2 regions of the Silvimonas iriomotensis genome follow, and region 2 is predicted to be linked to the other one. Evidence: riboswitches for the same ligand, from Rfam matches in the RefSeq annotation. Region 2 holds a riboswitch; the other holds the start of a gene.
The links. Region 2 has a riboswitch for thiamine pyrophosphate ahead of thiM (hydroxyethylthiazole kinase). Riboswitches for the same ligand answer to the same signal wherever they lie in the genome.

Region 1 (3,406 bases), on a different contig from region 2:
CAGCATGGCGGTGCCATACCAGCCGATCTGCGCCGCGCCAATGGCAGAGGTGATGTGGTCGTAACCCGGGGCGATGTCGGTGGTCAGCGGGCCCAGAGTGTAGAACGGCGCTTCGTGGCAGTCCTGCAGTTCAAGGTCCATGTTTTCCTTGATCAACTGCATCGGCACGTGGCCCGGGCCTTCAATCATCACCTGGACGTCGTGTTCCCACGCAATCTTCGTCAGCTCGCCCAGCGTTCTGAGTTCACCCAGTTGCGCCTCGTCATTGGCGTCCCAGACCGAACCCGGACGCAGGCCGTCGCCCAGGCTGAAGCTCACGTCGTAGGCCTTCATGATTTCGCAGATTTCGGCGAAATGCGTGTAGAGAAAGTTCTCCTGGTGGTGCGCCAGACACCACTTGGCCATGATCGAGCCGCCGCGGCTGACAATGCCGGTCATGCGGTTGGCGGTGAGCGGCACATAACGCAGCAGCACGCCGGCATGGATGGTGAAGTAATCGACGCCTTGTTCGGCTTGTTCGATCAGCGTGTCACGGAACAGCTCCCAGGTCAGGTCTTCGGCCTTGCCGTTGACCTTTTCCAGCGCCTGGTAAATAGGTACCGTACCAATCGGCACCGGGCTGTTCCGCAAAATCCACTCACGGGTTTCATGGATGTTCTTGCCGGTCGACAGATCCATGATGGTATCGGCGCCCCAGCGGATGCCCCAGGTCATCTTGTCCACTTCTTCATTGATGGACGAGGTGACGGCCGAGTTACCGATATTGCCGTTGATCTTCACCAGGAAATTGCGGCCGATGATCATCGGCTCCAGTTCCGGGTGGTTGATGTTGGCGGGGATGATGGCGCGGCCGCGGGCGATTTCGTCACGCACGAACTCCGGCGTGATTTTCGCCGGAATCGCCGCACCAAAGCTCTGGCCCGGATGCTGGCGCAGCATCAGTTCAGCCATGCGCTTGCTACGATCGCCCAGGGTTTGCAGGCTGGCAATGTACTCTTCGCGGCGCATGTTCTCGCGGATCGCCACGTATTCCATTTCCGGCGTGACAATGCCCTTGCGCGCGTAGTGCATCTGGCTCACGTTGCCGCCGGCTTTGGCGCGGCGCGGCTGGCGGTGCAACTCAAAACGCAATTCATCAAGCGACTTGTCTGCAGCGCGGCCACGGCCGAACTCGCTGGTCAGATCGGTCAAAAGTTCGGTATCGGCGCGTTCTTCAATCCAGGCGCCGCGCACGCTGGGCAAACCTTTGCGCACATCGATTTTTGCCGCTGGGTCGGTATACAGGCCGGAGGTGTCGTACACGGTGATCGGCGGATTCTGCTCGCCGCCAAAGGCGGTAGGCGTATCATGCTGGCTGATCTCGCGCATGGGCACGCGCAGATCGGGCCGGCTGCCTTCTACATAAATCTTGCGGGAGTTGGGCAGTGGCTGGATCGCAGCTTCGTCCACGTGGGCACTGGCTGCGCTGAAATCTGCACGGGTATTCATGGGCGTCTTCCTTCTTGAGAAAAGGGCGCAGGTACGCGCGATAGACGCCAGGCCCGGACGGGCGGATGGCGGCTTCGCTTCCCTACGCCGGTGTGAACCGGATCAGGTGCAAAGGGACTCTCTCATCCGCGGCAAAGCACGGAACCCCTAGCGAAACTCTGCTGTGACGTTACGCAGTTTATGAGATAATCGCAAGTTAATTTACAAGACAGTCCGGTCAGCGGTAGCGCGCCAGCGCTCAGGCTAACGGGACTGAAACGTCGGTTGGATCGCTCAGAAGACGCCGTCTGGCGCCTGTTTTTTCAAGGTGAAAAGCATGGATTGGGAACACGCCCGTTATCTGCTGGTAGAGCAGCAAATTCGCCCGTGGGATGTGCTGGATCAGAAAGTGCTGGACCGTGTATTGACGGTCAAGCGTGAAGACTTTGTCCCCGCAGACAAAAAAGCGCTGGCTTTTGTTGACTCTGAACTGCCGATCGGCCACGAAGCCACCATGCTGGCCCCGAAGGTCGAAGCGCGTTTCCTGCAAGACGTAGAAGTACAACCGACCGACAAAGTGCTGATCGCCGGTGCCGGTACGGGTTACCTGATGGCGCTGGCCGCCGGTCTGGCCTCGCAAGTGTACGGTGTGGAAATCGAACCGGAACTGGCCAGCCAGGCTGAAGCCAATCTGGCGCGCGCCGGCGTGCGCAATGCCCGCGTGGTTGTGGGCGATGCCGTGCGCGGTTTTGCTGAACAAGCCCCGTTTGACGTGATCATTGTCACCGGCTCGTTCGAAAGCGTTCCCGCTTCGCTCAAGGAACAACTGGCAGTCGGCGGCCGTCTGATCGCCATCGTCGGCCAGTTGCCGATCATGAGCGCCACGCTGGTTCGCCGCGTTGACCACAACGCCTACAGCGAAGAAAAACTGTTTGAATACAACCTGCCGCGCATGAAGAACGCGCCGGCCGTGTCTGCCTTTCGCTTTTAAGTAGCGCTGGCGGTCAACGCAAAAGGCGTGGCGCTGGATGCCACGCCTTTTTTTGTAATGTTTTAATGGATCAGGACACTGACAGATGCAGCAACTCTCCGCCCAGGACCTCGCCGCATGGTTGCAAGATGACGCACGTAGCAAGCCGGTATTGCTGGATGTGCGCGAAGGCTGGGAATACGCCATGTGCCATCTGGATGGCAGCACGCACCTGCCCATGAACGAAATCCCGCAGCGTTTTTCCGAACTGGATGAAGACGCCGAGATCGTCGTGATCTGCCATCACGGCATGCGTAGCTACCAGGTGGGTGTGTTCCTGGAACGCCAGGGCTTTGGTCATATCAGCAACCTCGCCGGCGGTGTGGATGCCTGGGCCGGTTCGGTTGATCCGGCCATGGCCCGCTATTGATCTGCGCGGCTTAATAACGACAATTTCAGGTGCGATGTCAGGGATGCGTTGAGTATGCTGGCAATTGTCGTCAAACTGTTCGCCTGATCCATGATAATGAACAAGTGAATGGCCACGCTGTGCGGCCATTCCCTCGACGGACGTAAAGCAATGATTCTGGTGACCGGTGGCGCCGGGTTTATTGGCGGCAACTTCGTGCTGGACTGGCTGGCTGCCAGCGACGAGCCGGTGTTGAACCTGGACAAACTGACTTATGCAGGCAACCTGCAGACGCTGACCGCGCTGGAACATGATGCGCGTCATGTGTTTGTCCGTGGCGATATCGGTGATACCGCGCTGGTGCCACAACTCCTGGCCCGCTACCGGCCCCGCGCAGTGATCAACTTTGCGGCCGAATCACACGTCGATCGCTCTATTCACGGCCCGTCTGACTTTATCCAGACCAATATCGTCGGCACGTTCAATCTACTGGAATCCGTACGCGGGCACTGGTCCGCGTTGCCGGACGACGAACGCGCGGCCTTCCGCTTTGTGCATGT
Region 2 (3,406 bases):
AAGCCGATGGCTACCAGCAACCCATTGCCAACCATGACCGTGCGAAAACCCAGCCGGCGCATGATCCACGTGGTGCCCGGCTTCATGGCCAGATTGCCGGCAAACAGCGCCAGCACCAGAAAACCGGACGTGACTGCACTCCAGCCAAAGGCCAGCTGGAACATCAGTGGCAGCAAGAACGGCGCGCTGCCAATGGCGATCCGGAACAGCGACCCGCCCACTACCGTTACCCTGAACGTGGGAATGCGCAAGGCGGCAAGATCAACCAGCGGCTGGCTGACCCGGCCCATATGCCAGGCGGCTACCGCCAGCGCCACCACACCCAGCACCAGCAAACCGGCCGTGAGGACCAGATCAACCGGCTGATGGCTGGCTGCATCCAGCCCCATCATCAGCGCACTGCAACCAAGGCCACTGCTGACAAAACCCCAGAGATCGAACGCGCGTTTGCCGGCACCGCCCGGTGGCACCAGCTTGAGGGCGAACCCCAGCGCGACCAGCCCCAGCGGCACATTCAGCAGAAAAATCCAGTGCCAGGATAACCAGGTGCTGATCAAACCGCCCACCGGCGGGCCGATCACCGGGGCGACCAGACCAGGCCAGGTAATGGTGGCAATGGCGCGCACCAGTTCATGCGGCCGGGTGTTGCGCAAGACCACCAGTCGCCCTACCGGCACCATCATCGCCCCGCCCAGGCCCTGCAGCACCCGTGCAGCGATAAATTGCGCCAGGCTGGTGCACAGTCCGCACAGCAAGGATGCAAAGGTGAACAGCAAAATGGCCGCACCAAATACCCGGCGCGGCCCGAAGCGGTCTGCCAGCCAGCCGCTGAGCGGAATGAACACCGCCAGCGCCAGCATATAGGCGCTCATCCCGGCCGATAACCGCGCCGGTGCCACGCCAAAGCTGACGGCCATTTGCGGCAAGGCCGTGGTGATGACCGTGGCGTCCAGGTTTTCCATAAAAAACGCCGCCGCCACCAGGAAGGGAACCCAGCGCGCGGCCGCGTTATGGGCGGTTTGCGGACTCACGCAATCGCCCCGCCACCATCCACCAGCACGGTCGAGCCCGTCGCAAACGGTGTGCCTGCCAGATAGAGCACCGCATTGGCGATATCCTGCGGCTGCCCGACCCGTTTTGCCGGCAGGTGGTCTGCCGTTTTGGCAAACACTTGCTCACGGTCTGCCTCTGGCAGCTTGTCCCACAGCGGCGTGACGATCACGCCAGGGGATACCGTGTTGACGCGCACCGGCGAAAGTTCCAGCGCCAGGCCACGCGCCAGCGATTCAATCGCCGCGTTGATGGCGCCTTGCAGAACCGAGTTTTTGCTAGGGCGCACCGACAAAAAGCCCGACACAAAAGTCAGCGAAGCACCCGGAGCAAACCGCGCAGCGCGGGCAATGCGGTAGGCGCCCCAGAATTTGCTGTCCATGGCGCGGTAAGCGTCTTCCAGCGCCAGCTTGCCTACCGGCCCGGTCGGGGTTTGCGCGGCGGAAATCACAATGTGATCCCAGGGCTCGGCATGGGCAAAAAAAGCCTCGATGGCAGCGTTGTCGGTGGCATCCAGCGCAACGGAGGTCACCTCGCCCTCAATCTGGCCAGCGGCCTGGGCCAGCTTGTCGGCAGAGCGCGAAGCGATGGTGACGCGGGCACCTGCTGCGGCAAAAGACTGCGCCACCGCCAGACCGATACCAGAACTGCCACCCACCACCAGAACCCGTTGCTGCGCAAAATGTTGCAAGGTTGTCATGATCATCTCCTGTGAACTGCGTTGGTATGCTGCGCAGTGTAGGCCTTATGGCTGGCGACGATAATCTGGCCAGAAACGGAAAGACTTTTCTGTCCTGTTTGATAATGATCCAGTTTCCCGACGTGTTCCGGCACCTGCGCAGCTTGCCGCTGCCACCGGTTGGGCGGACAATCTCTCCCTCGACTCGGGGTGCTTTTGCACAAGCAAAGGCTGAGAGATACCCGTTACCTGATCCGGATAATGCTGGCGTAGGGAAGTCTTATGGCTCCCTGTCTGCGCGTCATCCGCTGCCTACAAGGAGCCTTCCAGGATGCCCTCTTCCGCCCCTACCCCTTTGCCACTGGCCACACTGGCCCAGGAACTGACGCGTTTTCGCGCCACCCGGCCGCTGGTCCACGTGCTGACCAATGAAGTGGTGCAGGAAATTACCGCCAATGTCTTGCTGGCGGCGGGCGCAGCGCCGGCCATGATCGTGGCGCAAGAAGAAGTCCCCGCCTTCGCCGCGATCGCCGGCGCTGTGCTGATCAATGTTGGCACATTGCACAGCGTACGCCTTGCCGCCATGGAACAAGCCGTCAATGCCGCCAACGCAGCCGGCGTGCCATGGACGCTCGACCCCGTTGCCGTGGGCGCACTCAAATACCGCACCGACTTTTGCCGTGAGCTGATCCGCCAGAAACCCGCCGCCATTCGCGGCAATGCCTCCGAGATCATGGCCCTGGCCGGTGCCGGCATGGGCGGCCGCGGTGTCGATAGCACATCTGGCTCTGATGCCGCACTGGATGCCGCCCGCTTTCTGGCGCATGAAACCGGCGCCATTGTCGCCGTGACAGGCGAGACCGATTACATCACCGATGGCAAAACCACGCTGGCCACGCCCTGGGGACACCCGATCATGACGCAGGTGGTCGGCACCGGTTGTGCGCTTTCGGCGCTGGTTGCGGCCTTTACCGCCGGCGCCCGCAACCGCCTGGACGCGGTGGCCAGTGCGTGCGCCATGGCTGGCATGGCGGGCCAGCATGCGCAAAAACACAGTCAGGGCCCGGGTTCGTTCAAGGCCGCGTTTCTGGATGCGCTGTATCACATCCAGCCGGATAACCTGGCGGAGATCAGTGCGTGAACCCGGTTGATCTGACGCTTTACCTGGTGCTGGACCCCGACCTGTGCGGCGGTCTTGAGAACATGGTCCAGACCGCCCGCAGCGCCGCGCAAAACGGTGCGACCGTGGTGCAATTGCGCGCGCCCGACCAGAAAAAACGCTGGTGGCTGGACGCCGCACAACAACTCAAGGCCGCACTGGACCCATTGGGCGTGCCGCTGATCATCAACGACCATATTGATATTGCGCTGGCGGTAGATGCCGCTGGCGTGCACGTGGGGCAATCAGACCTGCCGCCGGCAGCCGTGCGCCAACTGATCGGGCCGCACAAGATTCTGGGGCTTTCTACCAGCAATGCCGCGCAACTGGCAGCCGTGCCGCTGGATCTGGTCGACTACATCGGCGTCGGCCCGGTTTACCCCACCGGCACCAAGCTCGATGCCTCACCCGTGATCGGGCTGGATGAATTTGCGCAACTGATGCGCGCCAAAACATTGCCAGCCGTGGCCATTGGCGGCATCAAGCACGGCACCGCCGCCCCGCTGATCGCCGCGGGC

Region 1: another riboswitch for thiamine pyrophosphate. It lies ahead of thiC (phosphomethylpyrimidine synthase ThiC); the one in region 2 lies ahead of thiM (hydroxyethylthiazole kinase).

What each region holds. Positions count from the first base shown of each region.
Region 1 covers NZ_BMLX01000007.1:46,599-50,004, reverse strand. Annotated here, with positions in the region: gene thiC (phosphomethylpyrimidine synthase ThiC) at 1-1,488, opposite strand, end outside; TPP riboswitch at 1,551-1,647, opposite strand; gene IEX57_RS18355 (protein-L-isoaspartate O-methyltransferase family protein) at 1,805-2,458, shown strand; gene IEX57_RS18350 (rhodanese-like domain-containing protein) at 2,544-2,867, shown strand; gene rfbB (dTDP-glucose 4,6-dehydratase) at 3,018-3,406, shown strand, end outside.
Region 2 covers NZ_BMLX01000001.1:1,423,852-1,427,257, forward strand. Annotated here, with positions in the region: gene IEX57_RS06380 (MFS transporter) at 1-1,031, opposite strand, end outside; gene IEX57_RS06385 (SDR family oxidoreductase) at 1,028-1,750, opposite strand; TPP riboswitch at 1,926-2,022, shown strand; gene thiM (hydroxyethylthiazole kinase) at 2,061-2,870, shown strand; gene thiE (thiamine phosphate synthase) at 2,867-3,406, shown strand, end outside.